3 regions of the Amycolatopsis sp. NPDC104587 genome follow, and region 2 is predicted to be linked to each of the others. Evidence: riboswitches for the same ligand, from Rfam matches in the RefSeq annotation. Region 2 holds a riboswitch; each other region holds the start of a gene.
The links. A riboswitch is a leader RNA that binds a small molecule or an ion and turns the genes downstream of it on or off. The one in region 2 is predicted to bind S-adenosylmethionine.

Region 1 (6,587 bases), on a different contig from region 2:
CCTGACCTGGTCGATCGACGACTAGGGAGTGTCCTGTAAGTGGTCTGGCCGCGGTCCGGTTGGGTTGCGGACGTGGTTGGTCGCGGTGAGTTGACGGACAAGGCGTGGGCGGTGATCGAGCCGTTGCTGCCACCTCAACGATCCTGCGGAAGCGGCGCACCGGCGCCCCGTGGCGTGCGCTACTGGCCATGGAAACCGCGCATGAACGGCTGCGGTTGTGGACCAAGGACGGCACGCCAAATGCGCTGCCTACTACCAGGCCGAACTCACCATCGCCGCGATCGTGCTCTGGCCCCGATGACTTACAGGACAGCTAGTAACTCTCGTCCTGCAGGATCTTCAGCGCGTTCGCCAGGTCTTCCGGGTACTCCGACTCGAACTCGACCCAGCGGCCGTCCGCCGGGTGGGCGAACGCCAGCGTCTTCGCGTGCAGCCACTGCCGGCTCAGGCCGAGGTGGCGGGCCAGGACCGGGTCCGCGCCGTAGGTGAGGTCCCCGACGCACGGGTGCTTCAGGGCCGAGAAGTGGACGCGGATCTGGTGCGTCCGCCCGGTTTCGAGCTTGATGTGCGCGAGCGACGCCGCGCGGAACGCCTCGACGACCTCGTAGTGCGTCACGCTCGGGCGGCCGCCCTGGACCACCGCGAACTTGTAGTCGTGACGCGGGTGGCGGTCGATCGGGGCGTCGATCGTGCCGCGGGTCGGGTCCGGGTGGCCCTGGACGATCGCGTGGTAGCCCTTGTCGACCGTGCGCTCCTTGAACGCGCGCTTCAGCACGGTGTACGCGTGCTCGCTCTTGGCCACGACCATCACGCCGGTCGTGCCCGCGTCGAGCCGGTGCACCACGCCCTGGCGCTCGGCCGCGCCCGACGTCGCGATGCGCAGGCCGGCCGCGGCGAGGCCGCCGACGACCGTCGGGCCGGTCCAGCCCGGGCTGGGGTGCACGGCGACGCCGACCGGCTTCGAGATCACCACGATGTCGTCGTCGTCGTGCAGGATCTTCATGCCCTCGACGGGCTCGGCGACGATCTCCACCGGGTTCGCCGGCTCGGGCAGCGTGACTTCCAGGAGCCCGCCCGCGGCCAGCCGGTCGGACTTGCCCGCGGGGCGACCGTCCAGCAGGACGTCACCCGATTCGGCCAGTTCGGCGACCACCGTGCGGGACAGGCCGAGCATCTTCGCGAGACCGGCGTCCACGCGCATCCCGTCAAGCCCGTCGGGCACCGGGAGCATCCGCGAGCTCACGCCTGGTCCTCCTGTGCTTCGGCCTTCTTCTTGTCCTTCGTCGACGTGCCGTCGTAGTCCTTGCCCAGCAGCGACAGCAGCACGATGAGCGCGCCGCCGACGCAGATCGCCGAGTCGGCGATGTTGAAGATCGCGAAGCCCTTGCCGTTGGGGGCGAACGCCGAGATGAAGTCGACGACGTGGCCCTGCAGGCCGCCCGGCGGGCGGAAGATGCGGTCGGTGAGGTTGCCCAGCGCCCCGGCCAGCACCAGCCCGAGACCGATCGCCCAGCCGATCGAGCGCAGCCGCCGCGACAGCCAGATGATCGCGATGACGACGGCCAGCGCGACCAGTGCCAGCACCCACGTCATCCCGGTCGCCATCGAGAACGCGGCGCCCGGGTTGCGGATCACCTGCAGGTAGATCAGCCCGCCGAGGATCCGGACCGGCTCCTTGCCCTCCAGGTTCGCGACGACCAGGTTCTTCGTCACCAGGTCGATCGCCCAGAGCACGACCGCGACCGCGAACACCCAGCCGACGCGGCGCTTCGGCAGCAGAGGCTTCGCCGGGACCTCGGGGTTCTCCGGCGCGTCGGCCACGGGGTCGGGCGCCGCTTCGGCGGCGGCTTCGGTCTCGGGTTCGGAGTGGCTGGGCTCGGTGCTCACCGGTCCATTGTCCACGCCTGGTCAGGGTGTGTCGGCGGCAGTGTCGCGGGGACGCCGGAGGAGGACCGCGAACGCCGCGGCGAACAGCACGCTCGTCGTGGCCAGCGCCCCGGTCACCGGGGTCGGTAACAGCACGCTGACCAGCGCGAACACCACGGTCACGGCGAGCACGAACCAGCTGCGCTCGTAGGCGGCCAGCACCAGCAGTCCCAGCGCCGCGACGAGCGCGCCCCGGACGTCGCCGGGCAGCCGAAGCTCGACGGTGCCGAGCAGGTCGAGCAGCGGGACGGCGGCGAGCGCGGCCAGGGTGCCGAGCACGAACCGGACGGGCCGCGGCGGCGTGCCGGCGCGGCGCAGGTGCAGCCAGTACCAGCCGGCGACGGCGAGCACCACGCACGCGAGGCCGGCGAGCCAGCCGAGCGCCGCGGGCGGCACGACGTTCGTCGCGTAGACGTCGGTGGAATACCACCCCGTGCCCCCGACCCCGCCGGTGCCGAGCCCGACCCCGGACAGGTCCTGGGTCAGCTCGTAGGCGCGCGAGTGCACGAACTGGCCGGCCTCCGGAGTTTCCGGGACCAGGGCGACCACCGCCATCACGAGCTGCGCGAACCCCAGTGCGGCCAACGGGAACCAGTAGTCGCGCGATCTCCCCATCGGGGCAGGATAGCGCCCGCCAGCAGGACGCCGGCCGAGATCAGCACACCGGGCAGGTCCGCGACGAGGACGGCGACCGCCCCGGACAGCACGGCGGCGGCGAGGATCAACGGACTGCGTTCCCACCCCGCGACGACGGCGAGGCCGAGCGTCGCCAGGATCGGGCCCCGGGCCGTGGCGTCGAGGCCGAACCAGCTGTAGGCGAGCAGGTCCAGCAGCGGCACCGCGAGCACGACGCCGGCGGCGGACAGCACCGCGGCTTTCGCGCCGAGCCGCCGGGCGTACCCGGCGACCACGGCGAGGAACGCGGCGATGAGCGCCCACTGCCAAGCCATCCCGATCCCACCGCGGTAGGCGATCACCGTGTCGGAAGTGCTGAGGAACTGCTGCGGGCCACCGTGGTCGTCGACGGTGAGCCCGAAGACGCTCTGGTACGACGGCGCGGCCGGCGCGAAGTGCGACGCCAGCTCGGCGGTCACGGCCGAGCGGCGGAACAGCTCGACCGTGACCAGGACCAGCTCGGCAAAACCGAGCAGTGCCAACGAAACCCCGTGCCTCCCCATCGGCCCAGGCTAGCGCTCAGCAGAACGGCGGCAGCTCCCGCGGGTCGCCCACCGGCGCCCAGCGGCCGTCCACCTTCGTGTACTCCCAGCGCGCGCCGCGGGCGACGACCTGGCGCAGCGCCAGCACCACGCGGTCGACGTGCTCCTCGGTGCTGCCGAGGCCGAGGCTGACGCGCACCGCCTGCCGGCCGTCACCGCCGGCGACACCGATGAGCCGCTTCGCCGCGATGTGGGCGCAGAACGCGCCGTCGCGCACGCCGATGCCGTACTCGGCCGACAGCACGGCCGCGAGCCAGGCGGGGTCGAAGCCGTCGACGACGAAGCCGACCGTGCCGACGCGGTCGACCGGCGCGTCGAACAACCGCAGCTCGGCGCAGCCGGGGATGCTCTCCAAACCCTTGCGCAGCCGGGTGAGCAGGGCCTGCTCGTGCGCTTCGACCGCGGCCCAGCTGCGGCTCAGGGTTTCGCAGGCGACACCGAGCGCGTACACGCCAACGGTGTTGGGCGAGCCCGCTTCGTGGCGCTCGGGCCCGTCGTTCCAGACCACGGCGTCGTCGGTGACGAGCTTGGTCGCGCCGCCGCCGGCGAGGTACGGCTGAGCGGCGCGCAGCCAGTCGGCGCGGCCGATCAGCGCGCCGGCGCCGAAGGGTGCGTACAGCTTGTGGCCGGACAGGGCGACGTAGTCGACGTCCAGCTCCTTGATCGAGACGCGGCGGTGCGGGGCGAGCTGCGCGGCGTCGAGGGCGATGCGGGCGCCGTGTTTCCGTGCCACCGCGGCGATTTCGGCGACCGGGAGCAGCTCACCGGTCACATTGGACGCCCCGGTGACGACCACCAGGCGCGGTCCTTCGGGGCAGCCGGCGAGCGCTTCGTCCACAGCGGACACCGCGGCGAGGCGGGTGCGCGGGGTCGGGATCCGCCGGACGTGCGGGCCCCGCCACGGAAGCAGCGCCGCGTGGTGCTCGGTGTCGAACACGACCACCGAGGTGCGCGGCGGGAGGCTGCGGGCGAGCAGGTTGAAGGAGTCCGTGGTGTTGCGGGTGAACACGACGGTGTCGGTCCGGCGCGCGCCGGCAAAACGGCGCAGGGCGTCGCGGGTGCGCTCGTAGAGCTTGGTCGACACCTGCGACGCGAAGCCGGCGCCGCGGTTGACGCTGGCGTACCAGGGCAGGAACTCGTCGACGGCGTCGCGGACGGCCGCCAGGCACGGCGCGCTCGCCGCGTGGTCGAGGTTGGCGTAGCCGATGTCGCCGCCGGTGACGAGCGGGACCCGCAGCGACGCGCCGACGACGGCCGGGATCTCCTGCGGGACAACGGTTTCGACGAGCTCGACGGTGCTGGTGCGGTCGATGGCGAGAGTCATCGGTGCCTCCTCGGCGGTCCGGGGGACCCCGGCGAGGGGCCCGCGCTTGCCCGTCGCACGACACGACCGGCCCGGTCTTCACCCGGGGCACCCCACCGCGGCAGGAGGGTTGCCGGCCAGCAAGCCGGGGCTTGACGCTGGCACTCATGACCTGGCTCGAAGGTAACCGAAACCGGACGCGGCAGCCAACCCCCGGTTCGCATTCTGAGACGCCGCTCACAGGACTGCGCAGGATGCGAGAAGGGTCAGAGCTTCGCGCGGAAGTGGCCCGGCAGCTGCGTGACGGCGTTGTCCGCGAGGTGCGTCGCGGTGCCCTGGTACTGCTCGGATCCGGCTGTGAAGCGCCAGCCGCCCAGGGTCTTCCCGTCGACCGGCTCGCCGTGGGCCGCGGTGACCGCGGTCGAAACCTCGGCGAAGGACTTGCCGTCCCAGTTCGCCGCCGGGGCGTCCGGCAGCGTCCAGAGCGTGAAGTGGACGTGCGCGCCGGTGCTGCTGCCGCCGCACGGGAGCGCGTTGCCGGTCGAGCCGAGCTCGGCCCCGGCCTCGACCTGCTCACCGTCGGTGACCTTGATGCCCTCCATGTGGTAGTACCCGGTCCGCCAGCCGCCGGCGTGGTCGAGGGTCACCCAGTCGCCGCCCGCGCAGTGCTGGAGGTGCACGGTGCCGGCCAGCGGGGCCCGCACGGTGCGGTCGGCCGGGCTGAAGTCGACGGCGTTCTTGACCCTGGTGCTGCCGTCGTCGGAGTGGATGCCGGCCGAGTACACCTGCTGGCCCGCCTTGAACGGCAGGGCCAGGGCCGGGAACGGCGCCACTTCGGCGCTCGCGGCCGGCGAGGCAAGCAGCCCACAGGCGGCGGTCATCACAGCGGCCAGAACCGCCCCACGAACATGCAGCTTCGTCACCGTGCGTACTCCTTTGGCTGTTCACTCACCCATTCGAACTAACCGGATCGAGCGCACAGTAGGCCAAAGGTTGGATCACTGGGAAGATCACACGGCGTTTTTATGCCCGATGATCACCCTCGCGGAAAAAGATCACCAGGTCAGCGCGAGAACCGGACAAGGACCGGACAAGACGCAGGCCAGCGCCGGCCCAGTCGTCCGATCGATCACGGACTGACCACGACCACGAACGGGCTAGCGGCCCGACTCGCCCTTCCAGCGGGCCAGGCGCCCGGCCCGGTCGACCGCGCGGAGCCGCCGTTCGACGGTGTCGCGGACGACGCTCGTCGTGACGACCAGCAGCTGGTCGTGCTCCTGCAGCCGGCTCGTCTTCTGCGGGGTGAAGCCGGTGCCTTCGCGCACGACCAGGCTGACGGTCGCCCCGACCGGCAGGCGCAGCTCGGACAGGTACACGCCGTGCAGCTTCGACCCGGGCTGGATGCGGACCTGCAGCAGCTCGGCGCCCAGCTCGTCCAGCGGCGCGGAGTCGACCTCGATCTCGTGCGCCTCGGACTTCTTGGACAACCCGAGCCAGCGCGCGAGTGGCCCGAGCGTCGCGCCCTGCAGCAGCGTCAGCACGATGACCAGCACGAACACCGCGCCGACCAGCCGTTGCGCGTCCGGCAGCCCCTGCGAGAGCGGGATCATCGCGAGCACGATCGGCACCGCGCCGCGCAGCCCGGCCCACGACAGGAACACCTGTTCCCGCCACGGCAGCTTGAACGGCAGCATCGACAGCACGACGGACACCGGCCGGGCCAGCAGCAGCACGACGGCGCCCGCGACCAGGCCCGGCACCAGCGTCTCGAGCAGCCGGCCCGGCGAGGCGAACAGCCCGAGCAGCACGAACAGCCCGATCTGCGCCAGCCAGCCCAGCCCTTCGGCGAACGACAGCGTGTCCGAGCGGTGCGGCAGCCGCGAGTTGCCGAGCACCAGCGCGGCGACGTAGGTGGCGAGCAGCCCGGACGCGTGCGCCAGCTGCCCGGACGAGTACGCCACGACGCACACCGCGACGGTGGCGAGCGGGTAGAGACCGGTCGCCGGCAGTGCGGCCCGGCGCAGCGCGATCCCGCCGAGCCAGCCGAAGGCGAGCCCGATGGCCAGGCCCGCGCCGAGCTCGTAGACCACCAGCAGCGGCAGCGTCCAATCCACAGTGGTGCCTTCGGCCAGCACGACGAC
Region 2 (6,587 bases):
CGGACGGCTGCTGCTGTCCGCGCACGAGAAGTGGCTGCCCGTGAGCAGGCACGTGCTGGCCGACGAGGCCGCCGCCGCGGGCTTCGCCGACCTGCAGACGTGGACCTGGGAGCCGCCCGGCTTCACCGCGCTGGCCGCGCAGCTGCGCGCCGTCAAGCCCGCCTAGCGGGTGTCGGTGCGGATCGGGTGGCCTTCGGGCACCTCGACCAGCACGATCCGCGTGCCGTCCGGGTCGGCGATCCAGGCCTCGTCCAGGCCCCAGGGCTCGCGCCGGGCGTCCCGCACCGGCTCCAGGCCCTTCCCCTTGAGCTCGGCCAGGGTGCCCGCCAGGTCCCGGACCTGCACCCAGAGCACCAGGTCGGGCGACGCGCCCGCCGTCCCCTCGCCGGAGACCTCCAGGGAGCCGTGGCCGAGGAAGAACACGGTGCCGCCGGGGAACTCGCGCTCCACGGCCAGGCCGAGGGTGTCGCGGTAGAACCCGGTGGTCGCGGCGACGTCACGCGGGCGGATCAACAGCCTGCTCTTCAGGACTTCCATCCGACCATCCCTACCGGACGCGCTCAGGCGAGGGCAATCGCGGCGATCCCCGACAGCACGATCACGGAGCCGGCGAGCCGCCGCACGGCGTCGCGTTCGCCCAGCACCAGCCACGCGGCGAGGCCACCGAGCACGATGCTCAGCTCCCGGGCGGGCGCGACCAGGCTGACCGGCGCCATGGTGAGCGCGAACAGCACCAGGACGTACGCGATCGGCGAAAGCACCGCGACGACGAGCACCTCGCGACGCTGCTCGCGCCAGATCCGGCGCACCTCCCCGCGGTCGGCCAGCGCGCCGGGCACGAGCAGCACGCTCTGCAGGACCGACCCGAGGCCGAAGTAGACGATCGGCGGCACGCCGAGGCCGGTCACCGCGTGTGCGTCCCAGAGCGTGTAGCCGGCGATGACGGCGCCGGTCAGCAGGCCGTAGAAGATCCCGGCCTTGACCGCTTGCGGGTCGCCCGCCTTGCGGCCGGTGCTGATCACCAGCACCCCGGTGATCACGAGGAACGCGCCGAGCAGGCCGAGCAGGCCCGGCCGCTCGCCGAGCACGAGGACGGCGGCCAGCACCGACAGCAGCGGCCCGGTGCCGCGCGCGACCGGGTAGACGACCGAGAGGTCGCCGACGCGGTACCCGCGCTGCAGGACGATGCCGTAGGCGATGTGCAGCACCGCCGTCACGACGGCGGCGAGCAGCCAGCTCCACTGTGGACGGTCCGTTTCCACGACCAGCAGCACGACCGTCACCGGCAGGAGCAAGACGGCGGAAGCCGTGTAGTAGAGCCAGACGAACTGCGTGCCACCGGAGGAGATCCGCTTGGCGGCCAGGTTCCACGCCGCGTGCACGACCGCGGCGACGAGGACGAAGGACAGGGCGGTGGCGTTCATGGGACCCTTTCGGGTTTTCGCGCGCGCGAAAACCGGGTCCTCCAGGCTTTTGCCCCGTCAGATGAACGACCGGCCGTCCGGGCCCGCCGATGGTGCCGCTCGGACCAGACCCGCCGGTCCTGGTTGTGTGGTGCGGTGTGTGCGGACCGGCGACGGAACCCTAGGCACTGACCGCCCTCCACCGTACTCCCCATGATCGGCGGCGCGCAGGTCCCGGCGGACGAGGCCGGGAGCCGGGCTGTTAGAGTTGTCGCTCGCTGCCCGTGCGGCATTCCGTCATGGAGGAAACCTGTTTTCGAGCAGGGCCACTTCAGCGCGGCGGCGAATCTCACCGAGTGAAACAGGAGTTGCCCTATGGCCAACATCAAGTCGCAGATCAAGCGCATCACGACGAACGAGAAGGCGCGTCAGCGCAACCAGGCGATCCGGTCCTCGGTGAAGACCGCGATCCGCAAGGTCCGCGAAGCCGCCGAGGCCGGCGACAAGGCCAAGGCTGCCGAGCTGCAGCGCGACGCCGCCCAGAAGCTGGACAAGGCCGTCTCGAAGGGCGTCATCCACGCCAACCAGGCCGCCAACAAGAAGTCGGCGCTCGCGAAGCGCGTCAACGCGCTCTGAGCAAGCTGTTTCTGGAGAAGCCCCGGCCTCGGCCGGGGCTTTCTTCATGTCAGCGGTCGCCCTTGGCGGCCGCCACCTCCAGCACGGCTCGTTCCAGCGCGTAACCCGGGTCGGCCGCCACGCCCTTGACCTCGGCGTTGAGCCGCGCGACCACCCGCATCGCCGTGGCCAGCCCGTCCTGGTTCCAGCCCCTGGACTGGCCCTGCGCCTTGCGGATCTTCCACGGCGGCATGCCCAGCTCGCCGGCCAGCTGGTTGGGGTTGCCCCGGCCCGCACCGGAGACGCGGGCGATCGTGCGGACGGCGTCGGCCAGCGCGTCGGCGACCAGGACGTGCGGGACCCCGAGCTGCATCGCCCAGCGCAACGACTCCAGCGCCGCCGCGCGGTCACCGCTGACCGCCCGCTCCGCGACCGCGAACCCGGTCACGTCGGCCCGGCCGCGGTGGTAGCGCCGGACCGCTTCGGCGTCGACCGCGCCGCCGGTGTCCGCGACCAGCTGGGTCGCCGCGGAGGAGAGTTCCCGCAGGTCGGAGCCCACGGCGTCGATGAGCGCGGCGACACCGGCCGGGTCGATCTTGCCGCCCACCCGGCGCACCTCGTGCCGCACGAACTGCTCCCGCTCGGCGGGCTTCGTCAGCTTCGGGCACTCCGTGACTTCGGCACCGGCCTTTTTCAGCACGGCCGGGAGCGTCTTGCCGGCCTTGCTGCGGCCACCGCCGGTGTGCACGACGACCAGCACGACCCCGTCCGCCGGGTCCTTCAGGTAGGACGCCACGGCGTCGGCCAGCTCCTGCGAGATGTCCTGCGCCGACTCCAGGACGATCACGCGGCCTTCGCTGAACAGCGAGGGGCTGACGAGTTCGGCCAGCTCAGGGGCTGTGAGATCGGACACCCGGACCCGGGTCAGCTCGGCGGTCGCGTCGATCGCGCGGGCCGCGGCCAGCGTCTCGCGGACGGCGCGCTCGATCAGCAGTTCTTCCTCACCCAGGACCAGGTGCAGCGGGGGCGGGGCGGTGGCTTGCGCGGTCACCGGAGGATCCTCTCACTTCTCCGAACGTGCGCCCGCTCCGGTGATGTGGAGCCGCCACCATGGCACGGTCCGAACGCCATGTCGTACGGTGTCCTCGAGGCGGCGCGTTTGTGGCGCGCCCCGACAACCGAATACCGCTCATCCAGAGGGGCAGAGGGAACGGCCCGACGAAGCCCCGGCAACCGGCGTACAGCCCGTCATCCCGCGATCGCGGGGTAGCTGACGACCACGGTGCCAATTCCGGCCCGCTTCGGCGGGGCAGATGAGGAAAGGAACCTCGCGATGACCGCAACCCTCGGCACGACCTCCACCACCAAGACCCCGGATCTCGGACCGGCCGTCGAACTGGTGTCGAAGGAAGAGGGCCACCGGCAGCCGCTCGCCCCCGAGTTCGTCTCCGCCGAAGACTTCTCGCCGCTCGAGGTCGCCTACGACTTCGGCCGCGTCCGCCGCGAAGACATCGAGGCCGGCCCCAAGAACATCTGGCGCTACAAGAAGCTCCTCCCGGTTCCGTCGAACATCGAAGAAATCCCCAACACCGAGCCCGGCGCGACCCGCCTGGTGCGTGCCGACCGCCTCGCCAAGGAGCTCGGCCTCAAGCGCGTCTGGGTCAAGGACGACACCGGAAACCCGACGCACTCCTTCAAGGACCGCGTGGTCGCCGTCGCGCTGGCCGCGGCCCGCGAGTTCGGGTTCGAGGTGCTCGCGTGTCCCTCGACCGGCAACCTGGCCAACGCGACGGCCGCCGCGGCCGCCCGCGCCGGCTGGCGGTCGGTCGTGCTGATCCCGAAGTCGCTCGAGCGCGCCAAGATCCTCACCACCGCGGTGTACGACGGCGACCTCATCGCCATCGACGGCAACTACGACGACGTCAACCGCCTCGCCACCGAGCTCGCCGGTGAGCACCCGAAGTGGGCGTTCGTGAACGTGAACGTCCGGCCGTACTACTCGGAAGGCTCGAAGACGCTGGCCTTCGAGGTCGCCGAGCAGCTGGGCTGGCGCATCCCGCCGCAGATCGTCGTGCCGATCGCCTCCGGTTCTCAGCTCACCAAGGTGGACAAGGGTTTCCGCGAGCTGGGTCAGCTCGGTCTCGTGGACGCCAGCCCGTACAAGGTGTTCGGCGCCCAGGCCACGGGCTGCTCGCCGGTGTCGGCCGCGTTCCGCGGCGGCCACGACGTCGTCCAGCCGGTGAAGCCGGACACGATCGCCCGTTCGCTGGCGATCGGCAACCCGGCCGACGGCCCGTACGTGCTCGACATCGTCAACCGCACCGGCGGCGCGATCGAGGACGTCTCCGACGAAGAGGTCGTCGAAGGCATCCGCCTGCTGGCCCGCACCGAGGGCATCTTCACCGAGACGGCCGGCGGCGTCACCGTCGCCACGGCGAAGAAGCTGGTCGAGACGGGCAAGCTGGACCCGGACGCCGAGACGGTGCTCCTCATCACCGGCGACGGCCTCAAGACCCTCGACGCGATCGAGAACCACGTGGGCCCCAAGGCGGTCCTGCCGCCGTCGGCCGCCGCGGTGAACGAGGCGCTCGGGTACTGATCTTCCCCCGGCGGTGGGCCGGGGCGGGCCGCGTGGCTCGCCCCGGCTCATCGGCGCGGTGGGCCGCGGGGCTCACCTCGGCGTGAAACCGCCGGGCCCGCCGGTTCGCCTACCACGGCGGTGTCTCCGTCCTGGTCCGTCCGGGTCACCCGAGCGCCCAACGCCATCAGAGTGTCCATTGTGGACTTGCTGGGATGTCCGTAGGTGTTGCCCGCGCCCACGCTGACCAACGCCACCCGCGGTGCCACCGCGGCGAGGAACGATGGCAGCGAGTACCGCGAGCCGTGGTGGGGGACCTTCAGCACCTCCGCTTTCAGGTCTGCGACGTCGGCCAGGAGATCCGCCTGCGCGGCCAGTTCGACGTCGCCGGTCAGGAGCATCCGGCCGGCTGCCGTTTGCGCCCGGAGGACCAGCGAGCTGTTGTTGATCGTGGTGCCGTCCTGCCCGGCCGCGCGGGCCGGGACGTAGCGCGGGCCGAGCACGTCGAGTGAGAGCCCGGGCCAGTCCAGCCGCTCCCCCGGGTTCAGCTCGACCAGCGGCACGGCTTGGCGGGACGCCTCCGCGGCGACCTGCCGCCACGCCCACTCCGGCGCGCGCCCCGGCCCGACGGCGATGCCGCCGACCGCGCGGCCGTCGAAGACCGACGCGAGCCCGCCGATGTGGTCGGCGTGCAGGTGGCTCAGCACCACCAACGGGATCCGGTCGACGGCGAGCCGGTGCAGGCACTCGTCGACCGGTCCCGGCTCGGGTCCGGTGTCGATGACGATCGCCCGTCCGGGCTCGGCGGTCGCCAGGACGACCGCGTCACCCTGTCCGACGTCGCATTCGACCATCGCCCAGTCGCGCGGTGGCCACGCCGGCGCGATCACCCGGACCGGCACGAGCACCAGCAGCGCGCCGACGACCAGCACGGCCATCAGCAGCCGGATCCGCCGGTGGCGGGCGGCCAGCACCAGCACGACGAGGACACCGGCGGCGAGCAGGCCGCCGGCCCAGCCGCCGGGCCACGCGACTGTCGCGCCCGGGGCTCGTGCGCCGTGCCGCGCCACCGTGATCAGCCAGCGTGCCTCCGGATCGGCCAGGTGCACCAGGACTTTCCCCGCGCCCGGCCACCAGGGACCGGTGACCGTCGCCAGCACGCCGAGCACCGTCGCCGGGGCCACGACCGGTGCCGCGAGGACGTTGGTCAGCACCGAAACCAGGCTCACCGAGCCCGCCATGCCCGCGATCACCGGCGCGGTCACGAGGAACGCCGCCAGCGGGATCGCCAGCCCTTCGGCGAACCCCGGCGGGACGCCACGGCGGACGAGCGCGGCCGCCCAGCGAGGCGCGAGCAGCACGAGCCCGGCGGTGGCGAACACCGACAGCGCGAACCCGAAGTCCGTGGCCATCGCCGGATCCGCCACCACCAGCACGCAGACCGCGAAGGCCAACGCGGGCAACGCCGAACCGCGGCGTCCCAGCGCCAGAGCCAGCAACGCGACCGCCGCCATGACGCCGGCCCGCAGCACGCTCGGCTCCGGGCCGACCAGGACGAGGAACCCGGCCAGGCACGCCCCGGCCGCCACCGCCGACAGCCGGGGCCCGAGCCGGACCAGGCGCAGGAGGAGCAGCACCGCGCCGCAGGCCACGGCGAGGTTCCCGCCGCTGACCGCGGTCAGGTGGGCGAGGCCGGCGGTGACGAACTCCTGCTCGACCCGCGGCGACAGGCCGCTCGTGTCACCGAGGACCAGGCCCGGCAGCAACCCGGCGGGCTCGTCCGGCAGGCTCTGGCACAGGTCGTGGAGACCCGCGCGCAGATCGGCCGCTGCCCGCTGCCACCACGGCGCGGGGCCGGGTTCCGCGGGCGGGCCACGGACGGACAACACGGCGACGGTCAGGTCCGAACCACGCGGCGGCATCAGCAGACCCGAGACGGCCACTTCCTGGCCCGGGAGCAAGGTCGCCCACTGCGCGACCGGCGCGAGGAG
Region 3 (6,587 bases), on a different contig from region 2:
CCCGCGCGTGTGGGCCGCCGTGGCGATCCACCCGACGCGGACCAAGGCCTTCGGCGAGGCCGAGAAGTCCGAAGTGGAGCGCCTGGCCGGCCAGGACCGCGTGGTCGCCGTCGGCGAGACCGGCCTCGATTACTACTGGGACTACTCGCCGCACGACGCCCAGCAGGAGGCGTTCCGCTGGCACATCGACCTCGCCAAGCGGCTGGACAAGCCGCTGATGATCCACGACCGCGAGGCCCACGACGACGTGCTGCGCATCCTGGCCGAAGAGAATGCGCCGAATGCCGTAATCTTCCATTGTTTTTCCGGGGACGCGGAAATGGCGCGCAAGTGCGTCGATGCGGGGTACGTCCTTTCCTTCGCGGGCACGGTCACGTTCAAGAACGCGAAGGGGCTCCACGAGGCGGCCCGGCTCTGCCCGGCGGACCAGTACCTCGTCGAGACCGACGCGCCGTTTCTGACCCCCCACCCGTTCCGTGGGCGGCCGAACGAGCCGTTCGGCGCGGCTTACACCGTCCGTCACCTCGCCGCGCTCAGGGGCGAAGCTGTCCACGAAGTCGCCGAATCGGTCCGGACCACTGCCGAGCGGGTCTATCGACTCCCCAGTGTCACAACGGGATAAACGCACTGCGACATCGGTGTTCCTTGATCGCCCACTCGATCTAGTGACCCAGATCACGACACTCCGGGGGGTGTTTGCGCAACCCGGCGAGACCCGTTACTGTCCCGTGATCGTGCCGGTCGGGCCTGCGCTCAGCAGCTTCCGATCGTCACGCCCAGTCGTAGAGACGGCGCCCCCGACCGCCGTCTCGTGAAAGGGAACGATCCCCGGTGACAGGTAGCAGACAGGCTGGAGCACGCTCCGCCGTCCTCGAACGGAGCTATTTCGAGGACACCGCGTACGGCCAGCTCGACTTCTCCGACGACCCGAACATCACGCAGCAGGACATCCTCGCCGCGCTCGGCCCCGACGCCGACGCGATGATGGCCGAGATCGACGTCGACGTCGACGAGCTGATCCGGCTCATCAACGCCGAGACGACCTACCTGCCGCCGATCGTCATCCCGGACGAGATCGAGGCGGACCGCACCGCGTCTCCGCAGGCCAAGCGGGCCATGCTGGACGAGGGGCTGCGCGAGACCACCAAGGTCTGGAAGCGCCGGTTCCTGAAGGGCGCCGTCCTCAGCGTCATGATCAGCATCGCCGGTGGTGGCGCCGCCGCGCTGGCGATGAACAAGAGCGTCACCGTCGACGTCGACGGTCAGCAGCAGACCGTGCACTCGTTCGGCGACACCGTCGGCGAGGTGCTCGAGGACGCGGGCCTGTCCGTCGGCGCGCACGACTCGCTCTCCCCGTCCCCGCAGGCCGAGGTCGGCGACGGCGGGGTCATCAAGCTCGAGCGCGGCCGCCAGCTGAAGATGATCGTCGACGGCGCGGAGCACACCTCCTGGGTCCGCGCGACCCACCTGGGTGAGGCGCTCAGCCAGCTCGGCATGACCGGCATGGACAAGCCCGGCACGTGGATGTCGATGGCGAAGGACGGCGAGCTGCCCCTCCAGGGCGCCACCGTCGAGATCAAGACCCTCAAGAACATCACGCTGTACGACGGCGCCAACGCGCCGAAGCCGGTCAAGACGACCGCGGTCACCACGAAGGAGTTCCTGGGCGAGTACAAGCTCACCCTGGGCCCGGAGGACGCCGCCGAAGGTGGTCTGGACGTCAAGCTGACCGACGGCGCCGAGGTGCACATCAGCCGCACCGGCGTCTCGACGGTCGTCCAGAAGGAGTCCATCGACCCGCCCGAGCAGAAGGTCGACGACCCGAACCTCGAGAAGGGCAAGACCGAGGTCGAGGACCCCGGCACGCCCGGCGAGAAGATGGTGACCTACAAGGTCACGCAGAAGAACGGCAAAGAGGTCTCGCGCGAGAGCGTCTCCGAGCAGGTCATCACGGAGGCCAAGCCGAAGATCATCCACGTCGGCACGAAGAAGCCGGCGAACCCGGTCATCGGCGACGCGTCCTCGTGGGACCGCATCGCGCAGTGCGAGTCGGGCGGCAACTGGGCCACCAACACCGGCAACGGCTACTACGGCGGCCTCCAGTTCGACAAGCAGACCTGGAACGCCTACGGCGGCTCCCAGTACGCGGCGCTGCCGAGCCAGGCGACGCGCGAGCAGCAGATCTCGGTGGCCGAGAAGGTCCGCGACGCCCGCGGCGGTTACGGCGCCTGGCCGGTCTGCGGCAAGAAGGCCTGACCCGCTTTTCCGAACCGGCCCCCGTCCTCCCCGGACGGGGGCCGGTTCGCGTGCGCCGAGGGGCATCACGCGTGTCCGGAGAGGCATCACCCGTGATTGGCGGGGCATCACACCCGATGCCCGCCCAATCACGCGTGATGCCCGCTCAATCACGCGAGATGCCCCGCCAATCACGCGAGTTCTGCGCTCAATCACGCGAGTTCCGTCCCTGATCACGTGAGTTCCGTCCTCGATCACCGCGTACGGACCGTCCGGGGGCGCTAGATGTCCCCTCGGTAAGCTCGGCCGGTGGTTGAACTGCTGGGACCTGCCGAGATCCGCGGGCTGGCGGCCGAACTGGACGTGCGGCCGACGAAGAAGCTCGGGCAGAACTTCGTGCACGATCCCAACACCGTCCGCCGGATCGTCGAGCTCGCCTCGGTCGGTCCGGACGACGTCGTGCTCGAGGTCGGGCCCGGCCTCGGGTCGCTGACGCTGGGGCTGCTCGCCACCGGCGCGCGGGTCGTCGCCGTCGAGATCGATCCCAAGCTCGCCGAACGGCTGCCGAAGACCGTCGCCGAGCGGGGGCCGGACGCCGCCGGGCGCCTCACCGTCCTCGAGGCCGACGCCATGCGCGTCACCGACGCCGAGCTGCCGGCGCCGACCGCCCTCGTCGCCAACCTCCCCTACAACGTCGCCGTGCCGGTGGTGCTGCACCTGCTCGCCGAAGTGCCGTCGCTCACCTCCGGCCTCGTGATGGTCCAGACCGAGGTCGCCGACCGGATGGCGGCCGGCCCGGGCAGCCGGATCTACGGCGTGCCGAGCGTCAAGCTCGCCTGGTACGGCCCGGCGCGCAAGGTCGCCGCGGTGCCACGCTCGGTGTTCTGGCCGGTACCGAACGTCGACTCCGCGCTCGTTGCCTTCGAGCGCGGCGACGCGCCGGCGTCCGACGACCGGGAACGGCTCTTCGGGCTCGTCGACGCCGCTTTCTCACAGCGCAGGAAGACGCTCCGCGCCGCGCTGGCGGGCTGGGCGGGCTCGGCCGAGCGCGCCGGCGAGCTGCTGGCGGCCGCCGGGATCGACCCGAAGACGCGCGGCGAGCAGCTCGACGTCCACGACTTCGCCCGGCTCGCCGCCGCCCGCTAGCCCCGGGCGACGTCCACTGTGGATGTCAACCGGCACGGTGCTCGCCGACGTCTCCCGGCGTGCGCGTCTCGTCATCCGGACGCCGCCAGTCGTGTGATCTGGGCCAACGGGCTTGCGTTCGCTCTGCGGGATCGGTTTACTCAGTATGTCCATCCCGAGCGACTGAGAGACCTGGCTCGCCGAAGTCGCAGCAACCACCCTCCACAGGGCAGGTGCTACCGCCAGGACCGATGGAGGCCGTTTCCGATGAAGAGGGTAGCTCGCCCCCTGCTGCTGACCAGGCGTCGCGTAGTCGACGAAGGCCGCCGCTCCGTGACCGCATGTCGACGCTCCAACTGAGCTTTCCCGAGCCGGTCCACCTCTTCTTCTCGCACCGTCCATAGAGGACGGATTTCGCATGCGGCCGGGCGCCTCCGAGTGAGCGCGCCCCGTTTTCTGGAGCCTTCGTGATCACCGTCGAAAATCTGTCCAAGTCCTTCGCCACCAACGGAAACTCAGTCGTCGCCCTGCGCGACGTGAGCGTCGACGTCCAGGCCGGCTCGCTGTTCGGCGTGGTCGGTCCCGCCGGTTCGGGCAAGTCCGTCCTCGCCCGTTGCATCGCGCTGCAGGAGCGTCCCGACCGTGGTGTCGTCCGGCTCGACGGCCTCAACACCGGCACCCTCGACGGCCGCCGGCTGCGGGAGATCCGCCGCCAGCTGGGGATCGTCGGCTCGAAGCCGGAGCTGATCGCCGAGCGCACCATCGCCGGCAACATCGCCTCCCCGCTGGAGCAGCTCGGGGTCGACGGCCCGCAGCGCCGCAGCCGGGTCGGCTCCCTGCTCGACCTCGTCGGCCTGACGCCGCGCGCCGCGCAGCGCCCCTCGGAGCTGTCCGTCGGTCAGCTCCGCCGGGTCGCGGTCGCGAAGGCGCTCGCAGCGGCCCCCGCCGTGCTGCTCGCGGACGACCCGACCGCCGGCGTCGACCCGGAGGAGGCCGGCGCGGTGCTCACCGTGCTCGACCGGGCCCGGTCCGAGCTGGGGGTGACCGTGGTGGTCACCACGCCGGACGCCGGGGTGGTCCGCCGGGTCTGCGACGACGTCGCGGTCCTGGAGGACGGCACGGTCGTCGAGCGCGGCACGGTGCTCGACCTGATCTCCAACCCGGCCAGCCGCACCGCGCAGGCGCTGCTGCCGGCCATCGAGACCCCCCGCTCGCAGGGTGCGCGGTACGACCGTTCGGTCGACGTCGTGCTGGTCGGCTTCGCGTCGGTCGGCGCGCTGCTGCCCGAGGCGGCGGGCCGGTTCGACGTCGAGTTCGCCACCATCGGCGGCGGCCTGACCCGGATCGGCGACACCCCGGTCGGCCGCTTCCGCCTCGGCGTCCGTGGCGAGCGCGCCGACGCGGCCCTCGCGTGGGTCACCGAGCGCGGTGGCCACGTCACGCACACGGCTCGTGGCCCCCAGGGTGTCGCGGCCGCCTGACCCCAGCGCCCCAAGGCGGCCTTGGGTGCGTTGAACGCACCGAAGGCCGCCTTGGGTGCGTTCAACGCACCGAAGGCCACATTGGGGCGCTCCGGGGTCAGCGGGTGCCGCGCGGCAGGACCAGCAGCGCGGTGAGCGCCGCGGCGCCGATGAGGCCCGCCGCCCAGGCCGCGGCCGTCGTGTAACCGTGGACGATCGCCGCCGGCGTGGTCAGCCCGGCCGCCGCCGCGGTGGCGATCGTGTTCAGCGCCGCCGTCCCGAGCGAGGCTCCCACCTGCTGTGACGTCGTCACGAACGCCGACGCCGCGCCCGCGTCACGCGCGCCGACCCCGCGGGTCGCGACGTTCAGCACCACCGGCATGCTCAGCCCGGCGCCGACCCCCAGCAGCAGCTGCATCGGCAGGATCACCTTGACGTACGAGGCGTCCGGCGTCAGCCGCGTGGCGAGCAGGAGCCCGCAGCCGAGCACGAACAGCCCGCCCGCCAGCAGCGGCCGCGGGCCGACGCGGGCCAGCAGCCGGCTCGACACCTGCGTGGACGTCAGCATGTTCGCGCCGAGCGTCGGCAGGAACGCCAGCGCCGCGGCCAGCGCGCCGTACCCCATCACGACCTGCAGCTGGTAGGTCAGGAACAGGAACATCCCGAACGCGCCGAACGACGCCGCCCCGATCGTCAGGTACGCGACGGCGCGGGCGCGGGCGCGCACCACCGTGAGCGGCAGCAGCGGGTGCGGGTGCCGGGCCTGCCGGCGCACGAACAGTCCGAGCAGCACTATGGACGCCGTCAGGGAACCCAGTACCACCAACGAGTTCCAGCCCTCAGTGGCCACTTCGGACAGTGCGTGCACGAGCAGCACGACCCCGCCGCAGCTGAGCAGCGCACTGGTCCAGTCCAGCTTGGTCTCCCGGTGCGCGGCGGCCGCGGGCACGGCGAACCAGGCGCCCAGCCCGGCCAGCACGGCGATCGGCACGTTGACGTAGAGGCTCCAGCGCCAGTCGAGGAACTCCGTCAGCGCGCCGCCGACGGTGAGCCCGAGCGCGGAGCCCGACATCATGATGGCGCTGAAGATCCCGAACGCCCTCGCGCGTTCACGCGGTTCGGTGAAGGTCAGCGTCAGCAGGGACATCGTCGACGGCGCGAGCAGCGCCGCGAACACGCCCTGCGCGGCCCGCGCGCCGATCAGCCAGGCCGGCGACGGCGCCGCGCCGCCGATCGCGGACGCGACGGCGAACCCGGCGACCCCGACCATCAGCGTGGTGCGGCGGCCGATCCGGTCGGCGAGCCGGCCACCGAGCAGCAGCAGGCCGCCGAAGGCCAGCGTGTACGCCGAAATCGTCCACTGGCGGCCGGTGTCGGACATGCCCAGTGCGCGTTGCGCCGACGGCAGGGCGATGTTCACGACGGTCGTGTCGAGCACGACCATGAGCTGGGCCAGGCCCAGTGCGCCGAGGGCGAGCCACCGGCTCGCTGTGCGTGGTGGTGCGGTTGTGGTCATGACGGACCCCCGAGGTAAGCTGTGGATACATTGCTTGTCGGCCGACAAGCAATGCCTAAGCTAAGCCATTACTAGTCGGCCGTCAAGTAAGTTGAGGGGTGAGGCATGGCCGGGCGGCGCACCGACACCCGCGAGCGCATCCAGCGCGTCGCGCTCGAGCTGTTCGCCGAGCAGGGGTACGAAGGCAGTTCGCTGCGGGAGATCGCCGAGCGGCTCGAAGTCACGAAAGCCGCGCTGTACTACCACTTCCG

Region 1: it holds a riboswitch for S-adenosylmethionine, as region 2 does, so the genes downstream of both, ACZ61C_RS23325 (aminotransferase class V-fold PLP-dependent enzyme) here and thrC (threonine synthase) in region 2, are expected to answer to the same signal.
Region 3: it holds a riboswitch for S-adenosylmethionine, as region 2 does, so the genes downstream of both, ACZ61C_RS03550 (methionine ABC transporter ATP-binding protein) here and thrC (threonine synthase) in region 2, are expected to answer to the same signal.

Annotation. Positions count from the first base shown of each region.
Region 1 covers NZ_JBVJNO010000007.1:284,914-291,500, reverse strand. Annotated here, with positions in the region: gene ACZ61C_RS23350 (AsnC family protein) at 1-25, shown strand, start outside; gene ACZ61C_RS23345 (RluA family pseudouridine synthase) at 314-1,243, opposite strand; gene lspA (signal peptidase II) at 1,240-1,821, opposite strand; gene ACZ61C_RS23335 (hypothetical protein) at 1,909-2,541, opposite strand; gene ACZ61C_RS23330 (hypothetical protein) at 2,481-3,104, opposite strand; gene ACZ61C_RS23325 (aminotransferase class V-fold PLP-dependent enzyme) at 3,121-4,467, opposite strand; SAM riboswitch class IV at 4,505-4,619, opposite strand; gene ACZ61C_RS23320 (M23 family metallopeptidase) at 4,713-5,369, opposite strand; gene ACZ61C_RS23315 (potassium/proton antiporter) at 5,604-6,587, opposite strand, start outside.
Region 2 covers NZ_JBVJNO010000028.1:13,692-20,278, forward strand. Annotated here, with positions in the region: gene ACZ61C_RS47085 (class I SAM-dependent methyltransferase) at 1-166, shown strand, start outside; gene ACZ61C_RS47090 (VOC family protein) at 163-537, opposite strand; gene ACZ61C_RS47095 (EamA family transporter) at 561-1,424, opposite strand; gene rpsT (30S ribosomal protein S20) at 1,779-2,039, shown strand; gene holA (DNA polymerase III subunit delta) at 2,089-3,069, opposite strand; SAM riboswitch class I at 3,205-3,338, shown strand; gene thrC (threonine synthase) at 3,352-4,617, shown strand; gene ACZ61C_RS47115 (DNA internalization-related competence protein ComEC/Rec2) at 4,665-6,587, opposite strand, start outside.
Region 3 covers NZ_JBVJNO010000001.1:721,260-727,846, forward strand. Annotated here, with positions in the region: gene ACZ61C_RS03535 (TatD family hydrolase) at 1-622, shown strand, start outside; gene ACZ61C_RS03540 (transglycosylase family protein) at 832-2,256, shown strand; gene rsmA (16S rRNA (adenine(1518)-N(6)/adenine(1519)-N(6))-dimethyltransferase RsmA) at 2,545-3,381, shown strand; SAM riboswitch class I at 3,528-3,634, shown strand; gene ACZ61C_RS03550 (methionine ABC transporter ATP-binding protein) at 3,828-4,841, shown strand; gene ACZ61C_RS03555 (MFS transporter) at 4,939-6,336, opposite strand; gene ACZ61C_RS03560 (TetR/AcrR family transcriptional regulator) at 6,442-6,587, shown strand, end outside.